Regions from separate parts of the Paenibacillus sp. Negev47 genome, predicted to be linked through region 3. Evidence: riboswitches for the same ligand, from Rfam matches in the RefSeq annotation. Region 3 holds a riboswitch; each other region holds the start of a gene.
What was found. A riboswitch is a leader RNA that binds a small molecule or an ion and turns the genes downstream of it on or off. The one in region 3 is predicted to bind cobalamin.
Positions count from the first base shown of each region.

Region 1: another riboswitch for cobalamin. It lies ahead of AC4G47_RS22965 (ABC transporter substrate-binding protein); the one in region 3 lies ahead of nikB (nickel ABC transporter permease).
Region 2: another riboswitch for cobalamin. It lies ahead of cobJ (precorrin-3B C(17)-methyltransferase); the one in region 3 lies ahead of nikB (nickel ABC transporter permease).

Region 1 is NZ_CM177754.1:5,081,298-5,091,311, reverse strand. Features, by position in the region: gene AC4G47_RS23000 (hypothetical protein) at 1-188, shown strand, start outside; gene AC4G47_RS22995 (Cof-type HAD-IIB family hydrolase) at 337-1,140, opposite strand; gene lplA (lipoate--protein ligase) at 1,384-2,388, opposite strand; gene cobD (threonine-phosphate decarboxylase CobD) at 2,608-3,762, shown strand; gene AC4G47_RS22980 (adenosylcobinamide amidohydrolase) at 3,743-4,561, shown strand; gene cbiB (adenosylcobinamide-phosphate synthase CbiB) at 4,609-5,589, shown strand; gene AC4G47_RS22970 (histidine phosphatase family protein) at 5,580-6,239, shown strand; cobalamin riboswitch at 6,379-6,525, shown strand; gene AC4G47_RS22965 (ABC transporter substrate-binding protein) at 6,936-7,934, shown strand; gene AC4G47_RS22960 (FecCD family ABC transporter permease) at 7,931-8,977, shown strand; gene AC4G47_RS22955 (ABC transporter ATP-binding protein) at 8,974-9,777, shown strand; gene cobT (nicotinate-nucleotide--dimethylbenzimidazole phosphoribosyltransferase) at 9,823-10,014, shown strand, end outside.
Region 2 is NZ_CM177754.1:6,313,551-6,323,564, forward strand. Features, by position in the region: gene cobK (precorrin-6A reductase) at 1-473, opposite strand, end outside; gene AC4G47_RS28310 (sirohydrochlorin chelatase) at 470-1,681, opposite strand; gene cobJ (precorrin-3B C(17)-methyltransferase) at 1,869-3,800, opposite strand; cobalamin riboswitch at 4,203-4,392, opposite strand; gene AC4G47_RS28320 (uroporphyrinogen-III synthase) at 4,603-5,433, opposite strand; gene AC4G47_RS28325 (GerAB/ArcD/ProY family transporter) at 5,564-6,766, opposite strand; gene AC4G47_RS28330 (hypothetical protein) at 6,823-7,044, opposite strand; gene AC4G47_RS28335 (Ger(x)C family spore germination protein) at 7,037-8,236, opposite strand; gene AC4G47_RS28340 (spore germination protein) at 8,241-9,836, opposite strand; gene AC4G47_RS28345 (hypothetical protein) at 10,009-10,014, opposite strand, start outside.
Region 3 is NZ_CM177754.1:256,804-266,817, forward strand. Features, by position in the region: gene AC4G47_RS01170 (histidine kinase) at 1-30, shown strand, start outside; gene AC4G47_RS01175 (ATP-binding protein) at 35-1,630, shown strand; gene AC4G47_RS01180 (response regulator) at 1,632-2,333, shown strand; gene AC4G47_RS01185 (alpha-glucosidase/alpha-galactosidase) at 2,453-3,754, opposite strand; gene AC4G47_RS01190 (AraC family transcriptional regulator) at 3,955-4,782, shown strand; cobalamin riboswitch at 4,860-5,051, shown strand; gene nikB (nickel ABC transporter permease) at 5,245-6,183, shown strand; gene nikC (nickel transporter permease) at 6,184-7,017, shown strand; gene AC4G47_RS01205 (ABC transporter substrate-binding protein) at 7,032-8,624, shown strand; gene AC4G47_RS01210 (ABC transporter ATP-binding protein) at 8,624-9,421, shown strand; gene AC4G47_RS01215 (ABC transporter ATP-binding protein) at 9,411-10,014, shown strand, end outside.

The sequences.
Region 1 (10,014 bases), 2.0 Mb from region 3:
AGTATTTTGCAGCCGTGTCTGAGACTCATGGCTGGGTTGGTTATGTGCTGGCCATCCTGTTATTTCTCGTGGGGGCGTTGCTGTTGTTGACTGTTTTCGTTTCTGGTATTTCCAAGGGGAATATGATGCAAGAGATAAGGGAACGAGATCAGGAATTTGAAGAGAAGTACAGAAATAGAAAAGACTAGGCGAATGTGAATGCAAAATAGTATTGGGTGGCATATTGATTGGTTTGAAAATAAGAACAGCCCTGCACAAGGAGTTAACGTTGTGCAGGGCTGTTGTTTTTGTGTTTTGATCAAAACACATTTTGTGCGAAAATGCTTCGCTTGAACCTTACTCTGCGTTCAATACAAACTTCTCGATAACCTCTTTCACGCCATCTTCGTTATTGCTCGCCGTAATGTAATCAGCCAGCTCTTTAAGGGCAGGGATCGCATTGCCCATGGCTACGCCAAGTCCTGCAACCTCCAGCATCTCATGGTCATTCCATGAGTCGCCAATGGCAATGCACTCGCTCAACTGGTGACCAAAGTGGTCAGCGAGGAATGTAAGGGCGTGGCCTTTAGTTCCTTCATTATGCATGATCTCCAGGAAATAAGGCTTGGACTTCGTAATATGCACTTGTGGTCCAAGCAATTCACGCAGGTCAATGGCAACCTTATCCAAGTAGTCAGGCTCATCGATGATAAGCAGCTTAGGAGTTTTCTGTTCAATTACTTTGATGAAATCAGATTCAATATAATATTGTGTGCCGTTCAATTTGGCATAATCACGCAGTTTGTCATTTTCTTCACGAGCATACAACTTGTCATCAATGTACGTTTGAAGGTGGAGATTATTCTCCAGGCAATAGTCGTACAGTTTGCGGGAAGCCTCCTGTGGAACGTAACGCTCATAGAGTACTTTTTCGTCCAGCAAGTTTTTCACCAATGCACCTTGATACGTAATGATCGGCACGTTAAGACCAGTTTGACGAGCCAGTGCTTGTGCAGAAGCATAAGCACGTCCAGTCGCCAGCGTTACAGTTACACCATGGGCAACCGCTTGTTCCAGTGCAGTCTGCGTAGCAGGGGTAACTTCCTTGTTGTCGTTGATCAGAGTGTCATCAATATCGATTGCAATTAATTTGTAGGTCATCTGTGTATCTCTCCTTTTTATCTGTATCTATACTAACGAACCAAAAAATAAGTTTTACACGAGGCCACTCCGAATACAGATTCATCTTTCGATCGCTGTTATCCCCGGATTTTTTTGATTCCATTCCCCCAAGGGGGAAATCCGTTGATAAAGGCGAACGCTTCGCTTCTCCCGATGAATTCTGTCTTCTCCGTTAACGTGTAAAGTTAGACTTCGTTCTAAAATTATGCTTACATCTAAAACCTACTCCTCCAGGAAAACAAGGCCGATAAAGTCTTCCAGCTCCAGGTTGCCGAAGTAGTGTTTTACATCCAGGCCCTCAAGTGCAGTCCGCACCTCGGATTCCTCATAACGCTTGCCGCGCAGCATATCTTCGATATCCGCCACATCGCCTACACCGAAGAAGTCGCCGAAGATTTTGATATCTTCAATTCGTCCATCCTTGATGTTCATGCGCAGGTCAATAATGCCGACAGGGAATTTGCGGGTATGCTTCACATTACTTTCTGGAGACAGACCATAGTTCCAGTCCCAGTTGCTATAACGCTCGGCAGAGATTTCCTTGATTTTGTCCCAGTCTTTCTCTGTGAGTGTATATTGCGGGACGTCTTGCGGCTCCATCCGGAAAATGTGACGCAACAGCTCATCGCGGAATTGCTCAATCGTCAGGTTACTGTCGATCAGGTCACGAATGTTGGCGACCCGGCTGCGCACGGATTTGGTACTTTTGGATTTGAATTTCTCGGGATTCACGTTCAGGGATGCCTGTACATGATCCAGATTCAGGTTAAACATCAATGTTCCGTGACTGAACATGCGTCCGCGGGTGGAGAACTGGGCATTGCCCGAAATTTTCTTTTCTCCCACTTGCAGATCGTTACGCCCGGTTAGTTCGGCATCAACCCCAAGTTCCTGCAAGGCTTCAACCACAGGCTGAGTGAATTTGCGGAAGTTGTGGAAGGATTGACCGTCATCGGCTGTAATAAAACTAAAATTCAGGTTGCCGAGGTCGTGATATACTGCTCCGCCTCCCGAGAGACGACGGACAACCTGTACACCGTTATCCTGAACATATTCGATGTTAATCTCTTCAATGGTATTCTGGTGCTTTCCGATAATAATGGACGGGCGATTGATATAGAACAGCAGGTAGCTGTCATCCTCCATCGGCAGATGCTTCAGAATATACTCCTCAATCGCGAGGTTTACAGACGGATCTGTAATGCCCTGGTTATCAACAAACAGCATGGTCATTCCTCCATTAATATATGTGAGGGATTAAGATCCCTTATGTAGTGATGCTGTACAGACTGAAATTCCTTCTCTATTGTAAACGAATTGTGGATGGGACACAAAGGAATTAGGACAAGTTTGCCGGGATTGGAAGGAACACACCTAAAACGGGATTGACCCGTACCTCCCACGCCATCCATAATAAAAAGGACATGTAGAAAGGGTGACGGAAGAATGACCGGTTATATCGAAGTTTTCGGACATGGCGGTGACGTGGAGACGGCCGCATCCCGGTTTGGAGGCAATGCTGCAGATTTTCTCGACTTTAGCGCAAATATCAATCCATTGGGCCCGCCAAGGGAAGTCTTGGAGGCTTTGGAGCAAGGATTGCAGTCGGTGCTTCGTTATCCTGATCCGGGTCATCGTGGGTTCAAATCATTACTCAGTGAACGTTTGGGTGTGCCACAGGACCATATTTCGGTGGGCAATGGCGCTGCCGAAAGCATGGCGCTGATCTTGCTCGGACTTACTCCGCAGAAGGTCGGCACAGTGGAACCCGGATTTTCGGAATATCGTTCTTTAGCGCGACAATTCGGTGCGGAAGTCCAGCATGTGGAGGGACGTGAGGAGCTGGAGTGGCGTGCTGAACCTGAGGACATTGAACGACTGATGGAACAGGTAGACCTGCTGTTTCTCGGTCAGCCGAACAATCCGAATGGCGTACAGTATCCGGTGGAGGTACTGCATCGTCTTGCCCGCAAAGCAGAGAAAACAGGTACTGTTCTGGTCATCGATGAGGCGTTTATGGATTTCATACCTGAATCAAGGCGACAATCCCTTGCACCCAGATTGGACGAATATCCACAGGTGATCATCATCCGATCGATGACGAAGTTTTATGCCATTCCGGGTCTGCGTCTGGGGTATGCCTTGGGACGTCCAGAATGGATTCGTGCCATGACGGAGAAACAAGTGACCTGGAGTGTGAATGGATTGGCGTTGATTGCAGGTGAAGCCTGTCTGCGCAGCGGAGAACGATTCGAACAGGACACGCTGGCGCAGATCGCACGGGAACGGGTGTGTTTAACGAAAGGCTTGGAATCATATGGTTGTGTGGTAACGCCGGGAGAAGCCAATTTTATTCTGATACAGCTGCCTAAGCCCTGGACAGCAGCATCCATGCAGGCGGCTTTGGGTAAGCGTGGGATTTTGATCCGTAGCTGTGCCATGTATCCAGGACTTGGTGAGCGACATGTTCGCTTGGCAGTAAAGGATGCAGAAGCCAACGAGCGCTTACTCGAAGTGTTAGGAAGTGTAATGGAGCACCCACACCACAAGCGACACATGATCGGAGCAGGGGGAACGTGCGATGACACTGGCATTTTATAATTACTACAAGAATGCAGAGGCAGACGAGAACGAATATCGTTCCTCTTCATGGCCCGGGTTGAAGATTACTGCACACGATCAACATATCAGAGCTGCGAGTCCTTCTGTTGCAAGTGCACTTTCCAGTGCGGTGTATGGCGGCGGGATGCTCGAACTGGATCGGATATTTAACATCTATGTGGATCGGCATTATCGCTGTGATGATCCTCCCCGTGATATCGAACGTTCTCTGAATGAATGGCAGGAGAAGCTTGATCAATGTGCGGGACTGTTGACAGCGGTTAGACTGGAGCATACCTCTATTCAGGAATACGCCAGTGAGGAATTCGGAGTTCTGTGTTGTACAACAGCCGGGGTGTCCAATGCTGCACGGGCAGGTTCCGTAAGAACCGTATTTGATACGGAGGGAAACGAGACTGTTGCTGTAACACCTTTAAAATCAACCACCCAATCTCAATTCATGAAGCCCTACATCCCGGGCACGATTAATGTCATGTTATGGTTGAATGGACGCATGACATCGGGAGCGATGGTGAATGCGATCCAGACTGCGGTAGAAGCCAAAGCAGCGGCACTGGCTGATTTCGGTGTTGCGGACTCGGAGAACGGGCTGCTGGCCACTGGAACGACAACGGATGCTATTGTACTTGCGGTGAGTCAGTTGGACGAGCAAAAGCCGCTAATTGCTTACGCAGGAACGGCGACGGTTGTTGGTGCGGCCATTGGCAGGTTGGTCTATGACACGATCACGGAAAGCCTGCAAGCTGGGCAGCAGTGGAAAGAAAGGAACAGGGTGTAATGACATTTCAGATTGAAGAACTGGTCTCCTGGCCGTTCTGGACGGGAATGGTGGGTGCCTGGATTATTATAGGGGCATACATACTTGATCGTTGCATCGGTGATCCACGCTGGATTCCTCATCCGGTGATCGGCATGGGGAAAGCGATCTCTGCGCTAGAGCGTAACATTCGCTCCCGTGTGAGCACGGATTCCGGGCTGAAGAGCGCCGGTCTATTATTTCCGCTGCTGATTGCGGGTGGGGCGTTTGTAATCACTTGGGCATTCGTATATGTGCTGGGTCTCATTCATCCCGTTGTAGCGGCAGTGGCTGAAATCGTGCTTATTGCGACCACAATTGCCTCCAAAGGCTTGAAGGATGCAGGCATGGAGGTATATCACCATCTGATTCAGAAGGATTGGCCTGCTGCAAGACGTTCACTTGGCATGATTGTTGGACGTGACACAGCTCACCTGAAGGAACCGGAGGTTGTGCGAGGAACGGTGGAGACGGTAGCCGAGAATATTGTGGACGCCATCGTGTCCCCTTTGTTCTATGCGTTAATTGGTGGCGCACCACTTGCGATGGCTTATCGTGCCGTGAATACATTGGATTCCATGGTTGGTTATAAAAATGAGAAGTATCTGCATCTCGGCTGGGCTTCCGCCCGTCTGGATGATTGGGCAAACTGGATTCCCGCAAGGCTTACCGCCATCCTGCTGATCGTGGGCGCGTGGGTCATGAAACTGGATGCCAAAGGCGCAGCACGTATGGTGAACCGGGATGCCAGATTGCATCCAAGTCCGAATAGTGGTTTTCCCGAATCGGCGGTGGCCGGAGCACTGGGGATCAGACTCGGGGGACACAACGTGTACCATGGCGTAGCTTCTTTTCGTGCCTATATGGGTGAGGCGACACGTCCTATGGCAGCAGAGGATATTGTACGAACGACACGTCTTATGTTCTGGTCGGCGGGTTCTTTTGTCGTTCTGTGTACATTGGTGACGCTGGGAATATGGCTTGCTGGAGGTACGCTGTTATGGAAGTAACTGTAGAGCAGAATGGATCACAGCAGCGAAATATTCTGTTTATACGTCATGGCACAACGGCGTGGAATGTGGAAAAAAAATATCTGGGGCATACCGATATCGCTTTGCTGCCGGATGCAGAAAGAGAACTGGCTTCGCTACGCGAGCAATTAAGCAACGTCTCGTGGGATACGGTATATTGCAGTGATCTGCTCCGTTGTCAGCAAACGCTGGGACAGATCTGGCCTTATCCATTGGAGCAGGTCAAGCTGGACCCGCGCCTGCGAGAGGTTGATTTTGGTCAATGGGAAGGATTGACGTACGATCAACTCAAGGACAACCCACAGTACCGGGATTGGATCGATGCTCCACAGGACGTCACCCCGCCAGAAGGGGAGTCATGGCAGGCATTTACTGTGCGGATCGATTCATTTCTGCAAGAATGCTTATGGGCGGATTGTTCGTCGATGCAATCTCGTGAGGCTGACGTGCCAACGATTATTGTTGTTACGCACGGCGGTGTAATCCGGTATGCATTATCTCGTCTCATTGCCGATCTGGGATTCTGGGATACGCAGGTGATTCCGGGGCAAGCGATACAGGTACGGCTGGAACAACATGGAGATCAGTGGGTTGGCACGAGGGTGGCTTTTCCGGGAATCGGGTTGTAAGGATGTGCAATATAACCTATAATCACAACAGAAGTGTGACAGCACTGTAGTTTCGTGTGACAGGCAATAATGCCTGCACATGAATGCAGATTGCTCACTTGAATGGTTAATCCATATCAGCGACCAAGGGTCCCGCGTGCGTGCAGTAATGGTTCATGGCTCAATATAGTCATGGATGGCATACGGGTGAAATAGGGAAGCCGGTGCAAGTCCGGCACGGTCCCGCCACTGTAAATCAGGAACAATTCCTGTAAGTCAGGTTACCTGCCCTGGACGTTCAAACCGGTGTTCCTTCGAGGAAAGGACAGCGTTTCGGGCAGTTCTATGTGCATGCACAACCATACGTTGGACATGTACAGATCGCCATATGCGAGACGTCATCCCTAATCCTAGCGTAAGGATTAGGGATTTTTTATTGTTCATGTAAGATGAACCGAGACCAATTTTACACGAGGTCACTCCGATTGCAGTACCATTTTCCGATCGCTGTTATCCCCAGATTTTTTGATTCCCTTTTTGAAACGGAAAATCCGGTGATAAAGGCGAACACTTCGTTTCTTCAGATCGGTTCTGCAATCTCCGTTAGCGTGTAAATGTTGCAGTTCAAACCTTATAGAGGAACACCAAGGCAAGGGTAGTAAGAGTTCAAGCATGATGCAAGAAAATAGCACAAATAGAGAAGGGGAGAATAACAGAATGAATTTCAAGAATTGGAAAAGCGTAGCGTCACTGCTGAGTGCAGCCGCACTGGCACTGGCTTTGGCCGGATGTGGTAATGCAACAACAAACGAGGGCACAGGTACTTCACAGCAGCCGGCACAGGAGCAGTCCCAAGGCCAGGCGCAAACGGATCTCAAAACACAATATCCACTTACCGTTACCGATGCAACGGGTGAATCGTTCACATTTGACAAGGCACCAGCCAAAATTGTATCCGTGTCTCCAGCTGAAACCGAAACGCTATTCGCACTTGGATTGGACGAGCAGATTGTAGGGGTATCCGACTATGATGATTATCCGGAAGCCGCAACAACCAAAGCGAAAATGGGTGGCATAACCAAGCCAAATGAAGAGTCCATCATTGCGGCTGAAGCCGATATCGTATTCACAGGCATCTCCATGAGCGAAGATGCAGTGAAGAAGCTGCGCGAGCTGGGTATTACCATTTTCAAAACCGATCCAAAATCGATCGATGATGTAATGAACAATATCGAAACATTCGGTAAAATCATGGATCATCAAGAAAAAGCTCAGGAGCTCATCACCCAGATGAAACAGGATGTGACTGATGTAACTGAAGCGGTGAGTGCAGTTAAGCCGGAAGAGAAGAAAAATGTATATGTTGAGTTCTCTCCAGGTTGGTCGGTAGGTAAAGGTGAGTTCATGGACGAACTGATCACCGTAGCTGGAGGAACCAATATTGCTGCGGACAAAGAAGGCTGGTACCAGATCAATGAAGAAAATGTGATTGCCTCCAACCCGGATGTGATTCTGTATGCAAATGATGTCATTGATGAAAACTCCAAAACACTGGATCAGATCATTAAAGCTCGCAGTGGCTGGGATCAAATTACGGCTGTGAAGAACGATGCAGTCATTGGTCTCGATGCGAACCTGCTCAGTCGTCCGGGACCACGAGTAACCGAAGGTCTGAAAGAAGTAGCCAAAGCGATCTATCCTGACCTGTTCCAATGAGTAAAAAACTGGCCGTGTACGCATCGGCAGGGATCGCACTGCTTGTGTTAACCGTGCTCATCTGCACGGGCATCGGTTCGGTTTCCTTGCCTATTCGTGACATTGCGGGTATCCTGCTTCATCACTTGCCATGGGTGGGAGACTGGATCACGCCCGACTGGAGTGCAGCAGCCGAACAGATTATATGGAAAGTCAGATTCCCACGTGTACTGCTTGCCGTGCTCGTGGGCGCATCGCTGGCGATTGCCGGTGCGGGATTTCAGGGGGTTCTTCGGAACCCGCTGGCAGACCCGTTCACCCTGGGCGTATCATCCGGCGCTTCGGTGGGTGCAGCCTTCCTGATTTTCTTCGGATTGCAGTATGCACTGATCGGAATCTGGACGTTGCCACTGGTGGCGTTTTTGACGGGTGTACTAACATTATGGTTCGTCATGTCCTTGGCTCGTGAAGGACGCAAAATACCAACGCATAGCCTGATTCTGGCTGGTGTAGTGATGCAAAGTTTCTTGGGAGCGGTGGTTTCCTTCCTGTCGACGATGTCGAAACAGACCATTAATGAAATTATATACTGGACGATGGGAAGTCTGGCTCTGCGTGGGTGGTCGTATACGGCCATCCTTTTCCCGTATTTTCTGCTGGGCCTGATCTTTCTCTGGAGTCGGGCACGTTCCTTGAATGTCCTGGCGCTCGGAGAACGTCAAGCTGCACATATCGGGGTTGGCGTCGATCGGCTGAAGCTGTCCGTGCTTGCTGTGGGAACACTGCTTACCGCAGGAGCGGTCTCTGTATCCGGCGTTATTGGCTTCGTAGGACTGGTAATCCCGCATATCCTTCGGCTACTTGTTGGGCCTGACTATCGATTGCTGGTGCCTCTATCCGCTATTGGTGGGGCCATCTTCATGGTCTGGGCAGATACGATCGCCCGATCTTTACTGGCGCCGACCGAAATTCCGCTCGGTGTGGTGACGGCCTTTGTAGGTGCACCATTCTTCGCTTATCTGCTACACCGGAATAAGAAACTGCGGAAGGGGATGATGCCATGAGTGCTGGTTTGGGCGAAGCTCTAATCGCGGTTGCCGGGGCAGGTAAAATGTATGGCAGTCATCAAGCTCTGGACGGGGTGGACTGGGAAGTTACGGAGGGGGACTGGTGGGGTGTCGTCGGTCCAAACGGCAGTGGCAAGTCCACCCTGCTCCAGCTCCTTGCAGGGACGGAACAGTCAAGCGCAGGCAGTATACGTATTGATGGCCGTGATATTACCTCATACAGTCGGAAAGATCTGTCACGCATGATCGCCGTGTTACAACAGGATGGTCTGCCTGCAATTTCCTATCCTGTGAGGGATGTTGTGGAGATGGGGCGTTATCCATACCAGAATTGGCTTGGGCGAGAATCAGCAGATGGAGCGGCTGTGGTTGACCGGGTACTGGAGGAGCTGGGATTGACGGATATGGCTGAAAGGCCATTGGATGCACTAAGTGGAGGACAGCGACAACGGGTGGCACTTGCCAAGGTCATGGCTCAGGAGCCCAGGTTATTATTGCTGGATGAACCCACTACGTTTCTGGATATCAAATATCAATTGCAATTTATGGAGTTATTATCAACATGGCGGCAAAAGAACCAAATTACGATTGTGGCTGTGCTGCATGATCTGAATCTGGCTGCGCAGTTCTGCGATCACATTCTGGCGCTGCGAGAAGGCAAAGTGGTGGGGAATGGAACGCCACATACCTTGATGACCGAAGACAATATTCAGGACATCTTTCGCGTGAAACCTGCGATGGTGATTCATCCTGACAATGGAATACCTCAGCTCTTGCTGCGGCGGGAGAAGGAATGAATGAAGCGGGGCAACCCATATTTTGAAGAAGGAAGTGCTGGCTGTATGAATAATGAACAGGTGTTGGAACAGTTACTGGGTCGGATCGTGGCTCCTAATGAAGAAGTTGCGGCGGAAGCCTCCGCACATGTGGATGCATTGACGAAACCACCCGGCAGTCTGGGTAAGCTGGAACAGCTGGTTATTCGTCTTGCAGGAATCACTGGCAAGGCTCGTCCACATTTGGATCGCAGAGCC
Region 2 (10,014 bases), 730 kb from region 3:
AGCATGCGGGCAACGAGACGAATGTCCGGATCACCGAGCAGGTGCTTAGTGAAGATCTGCAACGTTTTGCTACCTGTGGTGAGCATGACGGAGCCCTTCAGCTCTTTGGCCTTGAGTGCTGCTTCATCGTAGGAAGATACCACATGAAGTAACGCATGATCATCGTACGCCAGGCCTGTCCGTTCATAACGAATGTATGGAATACCTGCCTGTTTCGCTGCTTCCATTGCATTGGCATGTGCTTCTTCGGCAAACGGATGACTTGCATCCACGATGGCACGGCTACCTTTTTCACGTACCAGTTCGACCATTGCCTCTACTGTCAAACGGCCTGTGCGAACGGGTAATCCAGCTTCGGTCAGGCTATTCGCCGCACTGTCGGTTACAACAGAAGTCAGCACGTCTGCACCTTGCTGCTGAATCTGTAAAGCCAGTTCCCTTGCATCACTCGTACCACACAACATGAAGATCATGGACGATTCACCTGCTCTAAAGTTGCCGCAACCTCAGCCTGATCGGGAGAAGCATCTTCCTGTACGGTTCCTTCGTGCTCGTGATGCGTATGATGCAGCTCTCCATCGTGATCATGATGATAATCGAGTGATGCTTCACGATCGACGGCAGCATGAGTGTGATCATGATCGTGGTCATGCTTATGCGTGTGTTCATCGTGTGTATGTACGTGCAGATGGTCATGCTTATCATGATGATGGGAGTGATCATGGTCTGAATGATCGTGACTGTGCGCATGGTTGTGTTCCTGATGGTGATCGTGGTCGTGATCGTGGTGATGATCATGGTCATGCCCATGGTCGTGATCATGATGGTGGTGATGGTGTTTGGCTGCTTCCAGTCTGAATTGGCAGTTGTCACAGTTGGCTGTTACACGTCCGTATAGCCCCTCATGGGCCCGCTCCAGTACGAGTTCAACCAGCTTCGGGTGAAATCCGAAATATCCACCAACCTCGACCTGAATGTCTGGATGTGCCGCTGCAAATTCCGCAGTCATTTCATCAATGCGCTTGATCAGTACACCTGTGAACAGGAAATAAGGCATGATAATGATTTTCTTCGCACCCAGCAGCAGACAGCGCTCTAATCCATCCGGGAATGAGGGCTGAGTCACGCCGATAAAGCTACTTTCCGTCCACTTGTAGGGTAGTTTCTCCCATAACATCCGGGTCATTTTGAAAAAGTCACTGTTGGCATCCGGGTCACTGCTCCCCCGTCCAAGCACCAATACTGCGGTCTCCTCATCCGTCACCGGAACAGGTGGAGCTGCTACTGCTGTTCCGCCTTGGGATGCCACAAGTACAGGCTGGGCTTCTTGCAGACGGGTCTGCATGATTTGAACGACTTTCTCATGAACACCGATAGGACGACCATATACGAATTCCACCTGCGGATAACGTGCCTTGGCACGGTCAATGGCATTAGGAATATCAATCTTGGCATGGCCGGCAGCAAACAGAATGATCGGCACCAACACGACACGTGTTGCCCCCCGATCCACACAAGCAGTAACGCCTTCGGCAATACTCGGTCTCGTTAACTCCAGAAAACAGGTCTCCACTAACGTAATCTCCGGTGCCTTCGCTGCCACCTCATTTGCGAACTCCTTCAGTTCCCGGTTCCCCTCGGGATCACGACTCCCGTGTCCCACCAACAATATTGCATCCATCTTTTGTTATTCCTCCCCCGCCTGACCTACAGATCAGGCTTTTCATATTCATTCTTCTGGCATTCCATTCGATACATCAATCCATCTATGTCAGCTAAAATCCAGCAAAGATTGCAAAATATTAAATAATTTCTGACAACGTAAACCTCCACGCAGGGACCGATTCAGTCAGGGACTTAATCGAGTCTTAGTCACCACATATCGGGTTTACTTCCACAGTGACCGGTGCATCCACATGGCGGAAGCCCTGAATCACGCCGACCCGCTTAAAGAATTTGTGGAAACGCTCGTTCGGATGGCCTTTTTCCTTGTAATCCGCCACAATGCGTTCCACAATCCCACCAATCTGGTCACCCGGAATTCCCTCCGCTACGGGCTGGGCAGGGTGAGCATTGCGACCGAACTTCTTGCCGCCGAGGAACAGGTCATATGCACCTTTGCGATACACGATGCCGATATCCTCCAGCACTGCCCCATAACATGCCATGCCGCAGCCATTCAGTGCCACACTCGTTTCTTTGGGTGCACCCAGTCCGCCGATCACCGCCTGCAGATGGTTAGCCATCGGGACGGCATCATCCTTCTCCATGTTGCAGAAGTCACAGGCCTTCACCTTGATGACATCTCCAATCGGGACAACGATAAAATTCGCTGCACGCAGCTCTTCTACCAGCGAGTCCGGTTCAAAGGTCGGCACTCTCAAAATGATCTGGTGCTCCGGCGTATACTCCAGTTCGCCGTCTTCACTTGCACACTGCGCCAGCAGCGCCATCTGGGCGGCAGTGAATTTCTTGTTGCCCACGCCGGGCGACACGCCAACTTCGAACAGCGGCGCCTTGCGCCCAGGCTCGGGCGCGGTGCGTACCGCCGTTGCGGTCGCAGCCTGTGGCGCACTTGCCGTGTGGCTTGGCGCTGCTGCTTCCAGCCAGCGGCTCGCCGATTCGCTCGCGAGCGCTCCGCCTGCCGCGAGCCGCGTCAGCGCCTCGGCGGCGAGCGCAGCTGCGCCGGCGCGTGGCGCTTCTGCGACCCTGCGCGGAGCGGCCTCTGCCGCCGCGAAAGCAGGTCGCTCGCCGGCAAGCACGGCGGTGCCAGCGCTGCCGGCTGGGCTTGCCGCAGGCATAGCGGCAGCAGCCCCGGCGCCAGCGGGCGGCTGCCCTTGCGGGGCCATGCCCGCTCCGGCGCTTGCGCCGCGCAGGGCTGGCTCCGCCTGTGGCTGCGCGGCCAATGCATCGCTGGCCGCGCTCTCGCCCGCTGCCTCGCCGGAGGCGGCAGCGCGGGCTTCCCTTGCGCCGAGCGACCATGGCTCGGCTTCCGTGCGCAGTCGCTCATGGGGTCTGAGCGACTGTTCCGCGGTATTCAGCGTATATTTCCGCTGATACCCGCGCGGGGTGACCATGAGTCCTTCGTACATCATGGTCGAGGAGTTGCCGATAATCACGGTCGTCAGCATGCCGATATCATGATTCAGCATATCCTCCAGTGTGGTCATGACAACGTCCTGACGCTCACGATATGCACTCTTCACCAGACCTACCGGTGTCTGTGGGTCACGATAACGCAGGATCATTTCCTGTGTCTCCACGATCTGGCGTGTACGCCGCCCACTGCGTGGATTGTAGAGGGCAATGACAAAATCAGCTGACGCTGCGGCTTCGACCCTGCGAATAATGGTCTCCCACGGCGTAAGGTGATCACTGAGGCTGATCGTACATGCATCATGCATGACGGGGGCTCCCAGTAGAGAAGCACATGACTGAATGGCCGATACGCCCGGAATGACTTCAACCGCAACACCCGTATCCGGCTTCCAGCCTTGCTCCATCAGAACCTCGTATACCAGACCTGCCATACCATATACGCCCGCGTCACCACTGGAGATTACCGCGACAATCTTGCCCATCTCCGCCTGTCGGACCGCTTCTTGCGCACGGCTTACTTCCTCTGTCATCCCCGTACGTACAATCGCTTGCCCATTCAACAGAGGTCGGATGAGATCCACGTAAGTGTTATATCCGATAATGACCTCACTCTCCTGAAGTGCTTCGAGTGCCCGCTTCGTGATGTGTTCCATCGCCCCCGGACCGAACCCGATAATTAGCAGCTTGCCTTGACCTTGCATTTCTTCTCCTCCTTCATCACACTAGTCGTACGGATTAAACAGTGAAGAAGGACGGCTATGCCGACCTTCTCCCCAACTGTTAAGCGTGTTCAATTCCTAGCTCTGTTAACTCTGTTCATCGAACCCAGGTCTTATAAACCAGCTGCGTGAGCTAACTGATCTATTCCTCTGCCACTATTTTTCCAACACAAAACTGGAGATCGTAGAGATATCACTTTCATGTAAAAACAAAAAAATCCCATCCTTATAACGGATGGGATACGCATGTACGTACACTCAAGAACACAGTCCCAGACTCCCAGAGGGTAATCCTGTGACTATGTGGCCCAAGGGGGCCAGCCGGGCGAACCGCTTGTTCGCCCAATTCCTGATTCTTCGTACACCATTCCTTTCCGCGAAGGGTTCGGTGACACATGCAAGGTAGGTCTCCTGGCTCTGGATCATCAGCTTCCTTTTCTGTCTTCCCCGGCTATGCGAGTGACTTGGATCAAAAAGGGCTTCACCATTACAGTGGCGGGACCGCTCGGGACTTTCACCCGATTCCCTGTTACCTCTTGCTTTACGCAAGAGCACCTTGCTTGTTTTCATTCAATATTGTCTTCATAATAACACCGGTCAGGAAATAATGTCCATGCTTATGATACTTGTCTCTTCTTCTATTTTCAGACAAAACAGAAAAAAGTCCTGATCCAAAAATAAGATCAGAACCCGGAATAACATATGCATATACAACTCGGTTAGAATCATCAAATTGCCTAAGGATTGAATTCGTTTAGACTCATTGCTCGACTGTTTTTTGCTGCTACTTGCGGATCTTGTCCGCATGTCCGGCTGCGAAGTAACGCCCTAGTTCAACGATGAGTGCGCCCATTTTCTCTTCCTCCGGAATCACCAGCGCCTCAATACCTTCTTCTCGCATCGAATTTGCCGTCACTTTACCCACAGACGCAGGGATTACACCTTGTCTGAAAGCTTCCAGCATCGGTTCGAGCTTATTCTGCGATGCCGCATATTGCGTCAGAAATCTAACCTGTGGTCCACTTGTGAAAGCAACAGCATCTATCTCGTACTGTACAATCTCATTCAAAAGCTGTTCCAGTTCAGCCTCTTCCGGTGGTACATGGCGGTAAGGAAGCACTTGGCGCACGATTGCTCCTTGTTCCTCTAACCATGCAACGAGTTTGGGAGCTGTCTCCCCATGAAGCTGCAACATCACCTTTTTCCCTGCGAGATCATGTGGGGCGAATTCACGAATGAGCCCGTCCGTGCTGCCATCGTCATCCCGTACTAACGGCGTTAACTTGCGCTTTCTCAGTGCATTCACCGTCTTGTATCCTCTGGCCGCAATTGAGGATTCCGACAGCGCATCCAGTAGTTTTCCCGCGACTTCCATATCCTCAGCCATTTCAAACAACGCGTCCAGACCCATGCCAGTGGTCAATACCGCCCAGTCTGGCGGGTCCGAGATCCAGGATACCAGACCATCCCTGATATTCCGATCATCCAGAAATACCGTTCCCTGTGCCGGTCGCACAAGCGGAATTCCACCCATTTTTTCAACCAGTAAGGACATCTCTTTCGACTTTCGTGGTCCTGTCAATGCTACACGTACACCTGCCAAATGTTGAGCCATTCATGTTCCCCCCGTTAGTTCAGCCGAATGTTCATCAGTCTGACTACAGTATACAGGGTACTGCAGTGAAGGGAAACGGTGTTCAACGTGTTTCTGTCCATTTATCTATAACGATTTTTGATGGTTTGCATCAGGAAGGCTGGAGCTCCCCACCATGGGAATCCTTCCGTCTCTTCTCCCCATCCTTTCCTGAATCAGCCGATTTCTGCTCCTTTTCCTGCTTTTCTCGCTTGGATTGCTCTCCAGATTTCTGTTCGGAAGATTCATCGGTATCCTTTTTGCGAGGACGAAGAAACAGAAACAGCACGATCGGAAACAGCACCTCAAACACAATGGCGATCCATGTCCATTCCCGGGTAAAACGATTGAGCTGAATCGCGTTTCGGAAGAACCAGAAAGCACATACGAATCCGACCAAGGCGACCGGGCCCGTCATCATCTTTCCCGACACTTTCGGGATCATCCGCTTCAGTCCCCAGCAGACAAAGTATAGATCAAATGCAATCTTCGTGATCATGGTCGGCATGGTTACTGCTGCCAGTGCCAGGTCAAACCGGTCCAGAAAGTCACTAATTTGTAGTTGTCGTGCCAGCTCATACGAAGGATATACCAATCTCGAAGCAATAGGAACGCCAATAGAAGTGATAGTTTCCACAATAATCAGCATCATGAGCAGTGCCGAGAGGATAATTCCCCATAGAATTGACTTGAAACGAAAATCGCTTCCCTTGACTACAAACGGCAATGCAATCATCTCTCCATAAAAAGAAAATATGTACCAACTCCCCTTGCTTACTCCTGCAACATCAACATGAAAATAAGGCATGAGATTATCCATATTTACCTGCTGAATAAGCATGAAAGGTATAATCACCGAGATCAGCAGAAACAGGGTAACATACAACTCCGCCATTCCGATTAAAGAACCCAGTCCACCTCGAACGATAAAGACCCCCATGACCACCAGAGATAATACAATAATGGAAATGGGTGTGTTCTCCAGTAGCGTTATACTTACATAGTCACCCGATAGTCGGATATCTCTTGCAAAAACGAAGAAAAAAAATAGAATGTACAGCAATCCCATTACTCTCCCCAAAAACGGGAATCGCTGAATAAGGGATTCGAACAGATCCTGATCGGGAAATCGCCGCTGGACCCGACTTATCAACCATAGAGACGCCATCATCACAAGAACAACGGGCACATATGAGAGATAGGCATGCTGCTTCGCGTTGGAAATGGCCTGCGCGTGAGGCTGAATCAGCGTACCTGTAATACTGAGTAGCAGCACGAGCAGCACGATCTGCCGATGAGTCACACTCTGATTCATACAATACCTCCTTTCCGTCATTCATTCTGCAATCTGCATACTCCCTTATCTGCAATCTATGGTAAAGGTAAAAATCGCTGAATAACATGGCTTATCCATACCGTGACATATTGCGTTTTACTCAAGTGACTGACATAGAACCAAATGCCCGTTCCCAATGCAATCAGACCATAGGATATCCAGCGATTAATGGCTGCTGCCTGTTTCATATGTCTGAAATCCATCAAGATGAACACAATTGCCATGCCCAGATAGGTAAATAAAAGCGGTTTAATCATGTACGACCTCCTCCTCTATGACACCGATCGGTTTATTGATCACTCCTACATTTTCAATAATGACATGGGGAATAACGGTTACCTCAACTTCAGGATAAATGACATCCCATCGATCCTTCATCTTGTCCCATTCCGCAGGCAGGTGCTGATGGATAGATCGACCGATTCCAAGAATATCGGCATGATACTTCTGCTGAACCAATCGGACGCCTTCCTCAATGTCTGACTTTATTTTCTTGTGGATGGCATCATTTAACTTCAATATCTCTTCCTCTCGCCGGTCACCGTAATTCGATTCGTTATCCACGATAACTCCCTTGGCGTACAGTTGAATGTTCACCTTAACCTTGTCATTCTTGACACTGGGATGCAGCGAAGAATTGTTCTCGTTCAGTTTAATGAATATATCTCCTTCTCCCCGTGGAGCCTCGACTATAACCTCTGGCGCATTGGCCTCACCCATGGCCAGAATCAGTGCATCTGCCGGTGTTTTGTCGATCATGCCTACCATCTTGTCTTTCTTGAAAATGGCCAATCCATCCATCTTGATGTTCGTTTTGGGGTCCTTCCAGTTCTTCGGCACAGTGTCAACAACCGAAGCTATGGGCAGAAAAGGATCTACGCCTTCGCTAAGAATGGAATCTATAAACGTCTTGAGTGAGCGGGGATTTCGCATATTTAAAAAACACAATTCCCGCACCATCTCAGATGGAAATTTTTCTATGGGTGCATCAGTATCCAAGACCTTATATGCTTCTCCTCTTGTCACAACCGGCAAAGCTGAGAAACGATTGAGCGGGTAACGTGTCATCAAATCCAGCATAGGGGCAACGCCCTCCCTCGCCAAATCCTCACCGATGAGCAGAGTACGACGATGAGCGTAATATATTCTGCGTGAGAGCGCCTTTTGCCCTTCAAGAGATGTTCCGTGAAAGGTTTTGGCTGTATTGGACAATATGAACCAAGATTTATCACCACTTGTGCCCCCTCCTCCTCCTTCACTCCCGGCAGAACCGGATTGTCCAGGAAGCGCAATCTGCAAGCTGGACCTGTAGTTATCCTTCTCCTTATCAATCGCGATTCCGATCACAAAGGCGACATCATTAATCTCTTCACGATCCCAACAGCCCGAGATTAGAACAGTACATAACAGCAGTACAGCCACTGCGCGATACTTAAGTATGAACTGCATGTGTTTACCACCCTTCCTCTGCTTCGGGGGAACCATTAATCTTCTCATTCATCCGTTTCTGGTTATCATGGACGGTAGATGGACGATTGATCATTTTCCACCACGGCACACGAATGAGAATATCCTTGGTATCCGTTTTACTGTAAGGGCTAAGACCCGACAGATAAGGCACACCAAATGAAGTCATCTGGGTCAGATGCACCGAAATCAGGACCAGACCGATCACGATGCCATACAGTCCGAACATGCCAGCCAGTAACATGATCGGAAAACGTAATAGACGAACGGTAATCGCAAAGTTAAACCGCGGAATCGTAAAGGAAGCGATACCTGTCATGGATACGATAATAACCATCGGTGCAGATACAATCCCTGCCTGAACGGCTGCCTGCCCAATTACAAGTGCACCCAAGATACTGACGGCCTGTCCAACCGTTTTCGGCAACCTGACTCCTGCTTCACGAAGTGCCTCGAAGGATAGCTCCATGATGAGAGCTTCAACCAGTGCCGGAAAAGGAATGGCTTCCCGTGCTCCGGCGATACTCAGTATCAATGTGGTTGGCAGCATATCCTGATGAAATGTCGTAATAGCGATGTACAGTGCTGGCAGGAATAACGCAATGGCTACGAACAAAAAGCGAATCCAGCGCACAAGATTACTGATAAAGAATCGCTCATAATAATCCTCGCTGGCTTGAAGCATCTGCCACATCGTAACAGGGGCAATCAGCGCAAATGGCGTACCATCGACCATTATGGTAATTCGCCCTTCTAGTAGATTGCCTGCTACCGTATCCGGTCGCTCCGAATAGTGCATCTGGGGAAAGGGAGAATACGGATGGTCCTCAATTAACTCCTCGATATATCCTGTTTCCAGAATGCTGTCAATTTTGATCTTTTCCAGGCGTTCCTTAACGTCTTGGACCAGCTTTGGATCCGCGATCCCTTCCAAGTAAGTCAGAACGATATCCGTTTTGGTTTCGGTACCCAGCGTCATGCTCACCATCTTGAGGGCAGGTGTCTTCAATTTGAAGCGTAATAATGCTGTGTTCACTCGTAACGTTTCCGTAAATCCTTCCCGTGGCCCCCGAATGACAGATTCCGTCTGAGGTTCCTCCACACCGCGTCTTGCGCCACCTTTGACATTGAACATCCAGGCTTCGGCACTTCCATCGACCACCAGAAGTGCGGAGGATGCAAGGATACCTTCTGTCGCAGCAGCCCAAGTTTCAACTCGCTTCACCTGCGTCAGCTCTACGCGAGTATCATCCAGTGGAACATCAGGTTCATCTGTACGTTGCTGTATCAATCCACGAATGATCGGACGCAGCATGTGATCCTGAATATCAGCCGAATTAACAATGCCTTCGATGTATACCAGCAGCCCTTTCACTTCAGGCGTGATCATGACATTACGGAAAACCACATCCGAGCAATCGGAGAAGATCTCCTTTATCGCCTGAATCTGAGTTTCATGTACTGCGCTGATCGGCTGCCGCAGAAAAGGCGGGGACGGCAGTCCCAGAGGAACATGTTTTTTTTCTTCTGAAGCTGGTCCCGAAGTTCTGGACTTGTCTTTCCCTGATGTTTTGTCTGCCATATGCCGTCCCTCCGTTCTGTTTTTTATACAAGGTAGCTTGTGCCAGACAGCAGGGAATTATGTGGTCCTTTTTGCAAAATTAAGAATGCATTCTCCGAATCCAGACAGCAAAAAGGCCTCTGTATTCACAGAGACCTTCTGGGATGTTCCAAATTCTATAGTGACTTATAAGTTAATC
Region 3 (10,014 bases):
GATTACGATTATGAACTGAGCGGGATGTGAATGGATGTTTTCTGAACAAGTAAAAAAAGAAACGCGGGCATCTCATGGAAAACGGGTTCCGGCATATGTATGGGTGACCCTCGGGGTGACACTGCTAACCTTGCTGCTTCATGTCATCGATATGAGTGGTGATCTGGTTAATGTAGCGCTGATATACCTGTTTCCCGTACTGGTGAGTGCCGTGTATTGGGGAATGGGGCCAGCTGTATATGCCGCGAGTTTTAGCGTCATTATGTTTGACTTCTTTTTTGTACCCCCATATCTGAGCTTTACGGTTGAGGATTTGAGATATCTCATCTCCTTTGTCGTGTATCTTGCGGTGGCCATTTTAACTGCGAGTCTTGCAGGTCGACTACGACAACAGCTGGAGATGGTAAAAGCACGCGAGGCCACGACGAACTCCCTATACGCATTGAGTCGTCAGATGACAGCCATTACTGATCTGAACACGCTGCTGGTTAATATTGCAACCCAAGTATCGCTTACCTTGGGTAAGCCGGCGGCTGTGTATCTCCCCGATGGGCAGGGGGATCTGCTGGTTACGAGCTCTTCCCCATCCACATTAGAAGGAGAAGGGGGTGGCTGGGGCGATGGGGAGTCGGAGATTGCCATTGCCAAATGGGTATATTATCACGGACAGATCGCCGGTAAGGGATCACCCACTTTGCGGGAATCTCCCGGACTTTACGTGCCGCTACGCACAGAGGAGCAGCTTCATGGCGTGCTCGCCGTGAGCATGGACGCTGGCGAGGTTCATGAGCAGCAAGAACAGCTTCGTCTGCTGGAAGCATGCGGAGGTCTGGCGGCAGGTGCCATTGCCCGAGTGAAGCTGGCGGAAGAGGCCCGATTGGCGCAGATCACTGCCGAATCGGAGCGCATACGCACAGCGCTGCTGGACTCTGTCTCTCATGAATTGCGTACTCCCCTAACCGCCATTATCGGCTCGGCTACGGGATTGTTGGAGAATGATACTCTTTTTACACCCGAGGATCGGAGAGAATTAACAGGCAACATTCGGGATGGGGCCATGCGTATGAATCGTGTCGTCACAAATCTGCTGGGTATGGTTCGGCTGGAGAGCGGCATGTTGCAACTGAACCGGAAATGGTGTGACGTGGAGGATATAATCAGCGTTGTACTGACACAGGTTCGGGAATTCAGTCCGCATCGCAACATTCAAGTTGAACTTCCTGGTGCTCCGGTCTTCATTTACGGAGATGAAGTATTGCTGGAGCAGGTGCTGGTCAATATCGTCAGCAACGCCATCAAATATTCTCCCCATGAAAGCCTGATTGTCATCACTGTGGCGAGTGATGAGAGTCCGAGTCAATTGACGATCATGGTCGCTGATCAAGGCATCGGTATACCGGAAGCAGAAAGAACACGTATATTTGATAAGTTCTATCGCTCGGAGTCGACTCAGCATGTCACAGGGACGGGGCTTGGTCTGGCCATCTGCAAAGGCATTGTGGAAGTCCACGGAGGTACCATTGTAGCAGAGCCGAATCCGGGCGGGGGAACGAGAATGCGCATAGATATCCCCATGGAGGCTCACGGACCGCGGTTTCCCTATTCAGAACAAGGAGAGGTTGAAGAATAAAATGAACGCACCACTAGGGGCTCGCATACTGGTAATCGATGATGAGCCGCAGATTCGCAAATTGCTCAAGGTCACCCTTCAGGCACACCAATTCGAACTCCACGAGTGCGGGGATGGCGAAGAGGGTGTCATTCAGGCCAGCATTGTACATCCGGATCTGATCATCCTTGATCTCGGTTTGCCGGGCATGTCCGGTATGGAGGTGCTTCGCCGGATTCGCGAATGGTCGCAGGTGCCGATTATCGTGCTGACAGCGAAGGATCAGGAGGGAGATAAAATTGCCGCGCTGGATGGTGGTGCAGATGATTATGTGACCAAACCCTTCGGGATGGGGGAGTTGGTTGCCCGTATTCGGGTTGCGCTGCGTCATGTAGCCAAAACGACGGATGAGCCCATATTGCGCTTCGGATCACTTACGATTGATCTGGCCCAAAGGCAGGTCGAACTGGAGGGAACTTTGGTCAAATTAACTCCAACGGAATATGAGATGCTGAAGGTGCTCGCTTCCAATGCGGGAAAGATCATCACCCAGCGTCAGCTTTTGCAGCAAGTATGGGGAGGGCATCATCATGAGTCTGACAGCCATTACCTCCGGGTATATGTAGGACATCTGCGTAAAAAATTAAAGGAAGATCCGACGAATCCCCGATATATTCAGACGGAGCCGGGCATTGGTTATCGCTTTTTGCTCCCAGCCGAATAAGGTTTAATTGACACAGGGCGTTTCTTATAAGTGATGCGATGCACGATTCAGCAGATGAGCGCTATGAAATGGAACAAAACACCGTCCCCTTTAGCAGCAAAGGAAACGGTGCTTTTATATTATGACGTGTATTTTGGCAACCAGTCGCCGTGAGCCTCAATCAACTCATCACACATGGCTACGATGTCATCAATAGACAGTTCTGCAGCTGTGTGCGGATCAAGCATGGCGGCGTGATAGATATGTTCCTTCTTGCCAGTGATTGCTGCTTCAATCGTCAGCAGTTGAGTGTTGATGTTTGTCCGGTTCAATGCCGCGAGTTGTGGAGGCAGGTCACCAATGTACGTAGGGCTGATTCCTGATCCATCGACCAAACATGGTACCTCGACACATGCCTCGCGCGGCAGGTTCGTAATCAGTCCGTTGTTCATGACGTTGCCGCCAATTTTGTAAGGTTGGTTCGTCTCCATGGCTTCCATAATATGCGATGCGTATTCCCGGCTGCGGGTATGTTCAATATTTTCGCTGGCAAACAGCTTGGTACGCATCTCTTTCCAGCCTTCAATCTGGTTCACACAGCGGCGTGGATACTCATCCAGTGGAATGTTGAAGCGTTCGATTAGCTCCGGGTAATTCCGTTTGATGAAGTAAGGGTGGTACTCAGCATTGTGCTCGGAGGACTCCGTTACATAATAGCCAAAACGCTGCATCAGCTCAAAACGAACCATGTCATCATGCTGTTCCTTCTGTTTTTCCTTCGCCAGACGTTTGATCTCGGGGTACAGATCCTGCCCGTCTTTTGTAACTTCGAGCAGCCATGCCATGTGGTTGATGCCTGCAATTTTGGCTACGACACCCGTCTGATCGATCCCCAGTGCATCAAACAGATGCGGTACACATACCTGCACACTATGACACAATCCTACGGTTTTGATCCCACCATGTACGTTCATGACATTGGTAAGCACGGCCATCGGGTTGGTATAGTTCAGGAACCATGCATCCGGACATACTTCCTGCATATCCCGGGCAAAATCCAGCATGACCGGAATCGTCCGCAAGTTACGGAAAATTCCGCCGATACCGAGTGTGTCTGCAATCGTTTGACGCAGTCCGTATTTCTTCGGAATCTCGAAGTCCGTAATGGTGCATGGATCATACCCACCCACCTGAATGGCGTTGATGACATATTTGGCTCCGCGCAGCGCTTCTTTGCGGTCATGATATACGTTAATGACACAACGACTTCCAATCGAACGGGCCAGACTGGTCAGCAAACGCTCTGAATCGCTCAAACGTTCAGCATCAATATCGAACAATGCCAGCTCAAAATCTTGCAGTGCTTCGGTCATCATGACATCACCCAATACATTTTTAACAAAGACGGTGCTGCCTGCACCGAGGAACGTAATTTTATTCATTTAAGTTAGCCTCCCTGAAAAATGTTGTACCCCAACTATAGGCCGATTCGGCGCATATAACTATGGCTCAACCCCTTTCAAACATGTTATAATCCCATTTTTGTTCCCGCTTTCAACTAATATAGAAGTATTTTAGCTGTTATAATATAAATAGATTGAATGAAGAGGTAAGCGGAACGAAGTAGGATGGAGGGCGAAAAATGAGTCGCATTGAGATGAATGTAGTTCCCGCAGGCTGGACACAGATGGAGCTGATTTTGTTGTTTTTCGGGTGGGAGGCATGTGACCCTGCGCATTATTGGGGACCGGGTGTACGTGATTCTTACATTGTGCACTACATCCATGAAGGACGGGGGACCGTGTACATGGGGGACCAAGAATACAAGTTGACTCAGGGACAGGGCTTCGTCATACTCCCGGACATGCTTATTCATTATGAGGCAGATCCGAAGGATCCCTGGACGTATTCGTGGTTTGGATTTAAAGGTGTGCAAGCCAAGGCATTCATGCAACGTGCCCGATTAAGTCCAGAGCACCCAGTGTATGATGCCCGTGATACGAATACAATGGAGCACCTGTACTCAGAGATGGTTCAGGCCTCCGCGTATTTGGGAGGGGATGTGATGAACCAGAGTCTGTTGTACCGCCTGATAGCGGAGTTGATCTCATCGTCATCGGTAGAGGAAGAGGAGGGACAGCTTCTTTCGAACAAAGAAGAGTACATCAGGCAGGCAGTTCAGTTTATGGAGAACAGGTACAGCCAGCGGACCTCCATTCTGGATATTGCCCACGCCGTGGGGCTGGACCGCACATATCTGTCGGGATTGTTCAAGGAACGATACGGCAAGTCGCTACAGTCATTTTTTCTGGAGTACCGTATGAATCGTGCTGCTGATCTTCTTCAGAACCCCGGACTTTCCGTTAGTGAAGTAGCTCATTCGGTGGGTTATACGGACCCATTATTATTTTCAAAGATGTTTAAGCGTGTGACGGGTGTGTCTCCGAAGGGTTCGAGAATTCGTGGTTAGACGTATCCAGTGTTTTAAATTTGAAAATAAAGTTTTGATCATTAATCGTCGTCCCGCTATACTGATACAGAAGTGCAATTGAATATGTGGAACTTGGTGCTTCGCCCATCAGGGTGAAAGCTTAATAGGGAAGTCCGGTGTAATACCGGCGCGGTCCCGCCACTGTAACAGAGGAGTCAGGTAGCGATAATCCACTGGTTTAGACCGGGAAGGAGCTGCATTGACCATGATTCTGGAGCCAGGAGACCTGCCAGGTTTAACAAACACAGTAGTACCCTACGGGAGATAGGAAGGTGTTTAGAGAGCATGATTTTTTCTGAAAATCTGTTTATTTAAGGCGTCCTCATCCAGTAACACGGAGAGGGACGCCTTTTTTGATAGAATTTATACGTTTTCAGCGGAGCTGTGGACGGAGAACATCATGGCACATACATAAAGTTTTGGGGAAGGACGTTTGAGCACTTGAGCAGATATATCGTTAAGCGTTTATTACAACTGGTTGTCGTATTGTTCGGCATCACGTTTCTGACATTCCTGCTAACCTATCTGTCTCCTGGGGATCCAGCCAGACTTATGCTCATGTCTACAGGGGTAACGCCATCCGATGAACTGGTCAGACAGGTGAGGTCAGAGCTTGGATTGGACGAGCCTTTTCTCTATCGATACGGGACATGGCTGGGACAGGTAGTGACCGGAGATTTTGGTACGTCATATAAATACAAACGTCCAGTACTGGACGTGCTGATGGCACGGCTCCCGGCAACGCTTTGGCTAACAGGAAGCGCTATGATTCTGGTTATTCTGGTTTCCTTTCCATTGGGGATGTTGTCGGCTGTCTATCGTAATAAATGGCTGGATTTTGTTATTCGTTTATTCTCTTTTGCCGGATTATCGATGCCCAGCTTCTGGTTGGGTATGTTGCTCATGTTGGTCTTCGGCGTACAGCTGAAGCTGCTGCCGGTGATGGGCAATTCCGGATGGAACAGTCTGATTTTACCCGCATGTACACTCGCGATTCCACTTGTTGCCCAGTACAGCAGACAGATTCGTACGGTCCTGCTTGAGGAGACAAACCAGAACTATGTGATCGGAGCAAGATCCAGAGGTGTGAAAGAGTCGATCATTATTTTGCGTCATATTCTCCCCAATGCCCTGCTGCCGATCGTTACCCTTATGGGTATGACAACAGGTGCTTTGTTAGGTGGTGCAGCGATTGTGGAAAGTTTATTTGTATGGCCTGGCGTTGGTCAGATGGCAGTAGATGCCATTTTCACACGGGATTATCCGCTGATTCAGGGGTATGTCATCTGGATGGCGATCATCTATGTCACGCTGAATCTGCTGGTTGATGTATGGACACATCTTCGTGATCCTCGAATCCGACTGGATGTGGATGTATAGATGAGAGCCTTCAGACTTGTATTACTGCAGAATCGCTGGTTCACATTCCTGTTATCTCTAACCGTCTTCTGGGTTATTCTCGCCATGGTTGCGCCGCTGTTCGCACCACATGACCCACTTGCAACGAATTTTGCCAAAGTGTTGCAGCCATCCAGTGCAGAATATCCGCTAGGAACCGACCAGCTTGGCCGCTGTGTATTATCACGTCTTTTGTACGGGGCGCGAACCTCGCTGCTGCTTACCTTTATGATGATTGGCATTGTATTCGTGTTAGGCGTAGCGATTGGGGTCATCGCCGGTTTCGCCCGGGGTGTGACGGATACGATTCTCATGCGGTTGTCTGATACATTGATGGCATTTCCAGGCCTGATTTTTGCGATCGCCGTGGTGGGGATGCTTGGGCCGGGATTATTCAATACGGTGCTGGCATTGTCGGTTGTCTGGTGGGCGAAGTATGCACGGATGGCCAGAAGCCTGGTCATTTCCCTTCAGCAAAAGGAATATGTCGCTGCCGCTGCTTTCAGCGGAGCACGTAAGATACAGATCATTGGCAGGACGATTCTGCCCAACATGATGTCTCCACTCATCATCATGGCGATGATGGATGTGGGCGGTATGATGCTGTCCATCTCGGGGTTATCGTTTCTCGGGCTTGGCGCACAGCCACCGAACCCCGAGTGGGGGGCCATGTTGAATGAAGGCAGAAGATATCTGCAGACTGCACCCTGGCTGTTGATAAATCCGGGCCTGGCGATATTTAGCACTGTTATTATTTTTAATTTACTGGGAGACGGCCTGCGAGATGTGCTTGATCCCAAGAAAAATACAGCTTAACTGGAGGAACCAGAATGAAGAGGAATTTTCCAAAATCAATCCTGCTCACCATCATATCCATGTTCGTTGTGTTCTTGCTTGCAGCTTGTGGCACCACCAATAATCTATCGACCTCGTCTGATGCAACGGAGAAGTCAGCGGTTACGGACAATGGTACGACAAGCGCACCAACTCATCTGAATGTGGCCCTGTTCTGGCTTGGAAGCAATCTGGACCCGGCAGAGGAATGGAACGGTTGGACGCTTACGCGTGCGGCGATTGGTGAGACACTCATTCAGTTTGACGAGAATATGAAGCTGGTTCCTAAAATTGCAGATACGTGGGAACGTGTTGATGACACAACTTGGCATTTTCATATTCGGGAGGGTGTAACTTTCCATAACGGAAATAAGGTAACCGCAGACGCAGTAAAAAAATCGATTGAGCGCTCCATTGAGCTAAACGAAAGAGGACAAGCGACTGTGCCAGTGGCCTCGATGACTGCAGAAGGACAAGATCTGACGATCAAGACGACAGAACCTTATGCGTCCCTGCTTGGTAATATTGCCGAGCCACTGTTCATCATTGTGGATACCAGTGCAGATACATCCAAATTCAAGAGCGAGCCTATTGCTACCGGGCCATTTATGGTGACGGGTTATACGCCAGATCAGGAGATTCAGGTGAAAAAGTATGACGGGTATTGGGGCGGTGCGGCAGATGTCGACACATTGACGTTGAAATATATCAAGGATGACAGCACGCGCGCCCTTGCCCTGCAGTCCGGAGAGATTGATGTAGCAAGTAACGTGGGACGCAGCAGTCTGGCATTATTCCAGGACGAGAGTCAATACACCATTGACGAAATTCCCAGCCTGCGTACCCAATTCGTATGGTTCAACACAACCAATCCGCTGCTGAGTGATCCGGAGGTTCGCCGTGCGATCTCATGTGGTATTGACCGGGAGATGTACGCGAATACGCTAGTGGGCGGTCAGGCTGCCAAAGGACCATTCACGTCAGCACTGCCTTTTGGCTATGACAAGATCAAAGGATATGATTACGAACCGGAGAAAGCCAAACAGTTGCTGGATGGGGCTGGTTTCAAGGATGCAGATGGCGATGGTATTCGTGAAAAAGATGGGAAGAAGCTGTCGCTACAGCTGATTCTCAACTCCGCTTACGAGTCCGATTCAATTGTGGCTGCTGCGATGCAGTCCCAGCTTAAAGAGATTGGCGTTCAACTGGAGATGACCTCTTATGAGGATCTGACCGATCATCAGAAGAGCGGGAATTACGATCTCGCTTTAACAAGTATTAATACAGGCATCACGGGTGACCCGCAGTATATTCTGGATTTCTACTTCATGACGGGCGCGGAATGGAATGTGGGCGGATATAGCAATCCGAAGCTGGATGAGGTAATTACTCGCCTTCACTCCGAGTTTGACGTGGAGAAAAGGTATGCCCTCGCAGCAGAGGCCCAACAGATGATTCTGGACGATGCAGCATATATGTTTTTGACCTATACCCCGATTAATATTGTGAGTAAAAGCAACGTGCAAGGTGCGACGATGTATCCCATCGACTTCTATCTGCTGGATCGTAATATTAAGGTTGGACAGTAATGAAGCCATTGCTTAGTGTCAACAACCTTTCCGTAACCTATAAGGGTGACTCTATGGCTCTGCAGGACTTGTCCTTCTCCATGAATAAGGGGGAGATTATCGGGATTGTAGGTGAAAGCGGCAGCGGAAAATCAACCCTGATTCGGGCCTTGCTTGGCCTGCTTCCAGAAGGTGGCCGATACACCGGGGGAGAGATCTCTTTTCAGGGAAAAGTGCTTCTACGTGAGTCGCGGTTGGATTGGGGTGGAGTGCGTGGGAAGCGGATTGCCATTGTGTTTCAGGACAGTGGTTCGTATCTTAATCCGATTCGCAGCATCGGTAGTCAGTATATCGAAGCAATTCGTACTCATTTCACCGTGTCCAGAAAAGCAGCTCAGACCATGGCTGTGAATATGCTCTCCGACATGGGATTGGATGATCCCGAACGAATCATGCGTGCCTATCCCTCGCAGCTTAGTGGGGGGATGAAACAACGAACAGCGATAGCTATGGCGGTGACGATGGAACCTGAACTCTTACTTGCAGATGAGCCGACCAGTGCATTGGATGTGACAACACAGAATGAAGTGATGAACCGATTGAGCGAGCTTCGCTCCCGGCAAGGGACAGGCATGATCATCGTAACGCATAATATTGCCGTTGCAGCTCATATGGCGGACCGAATTGGTGTGATGCAGGGTGGTACCTTGGTTGAAATGGGAGAGACTTTCCGCGTCATATCCGAACCTCGGCATGAATACACTCGCAAACTGCTAAGTGCTGTACCTGAATTGGAGGGGAATGTTCATGGCTCATAAGGAGTTACCGATTCTGGAACTGAGAAACCTGTGCAAAACTTACGAGTTAAAGGGACATAGGGCAGTTGATGCGCTGAAAGCTGTTCATTTGGAACTGTATCCGGGAGAATGTCTGGGGATTGTCGGGGAGAGTGGTAGCGGGAAGAGCACACTGGCTAGATGTGTAACCCATCTGGAACGAGTGACGTCAGGACAGATTCGCTATCGTCAGCAGGATATTACCCGATTGAACGGAAAGGCACTACGCTATCAACGAGAGCGGATCCAGATGGTTTTCCAGGAGCCTTCGGCTACCTTTAATCCGCGAATGAAGATTGGAGCTTTTATCCGGGAGCCACTCATTAATTATAAAATAATGAAGGGCCAACAAGCGGAGCAGGAAGTGCTCAGGCTGTTGGAACGGGTAGGGTTGTCTGCTGCGACGGCAGGTAAATATCCACACGAACTGAGCGGGGGAGAGCAGCAGAGAGCAGTCATTGCTCGTGCGATTGGTGTTCGGCCAGACATCATCCTGTTCGATGAAGCTACCTCTGCACTGGATGTTTCCATTCAGCAGCAGATCCTGGATCTGTTGCTGGAGTTGAGAAAGGAAA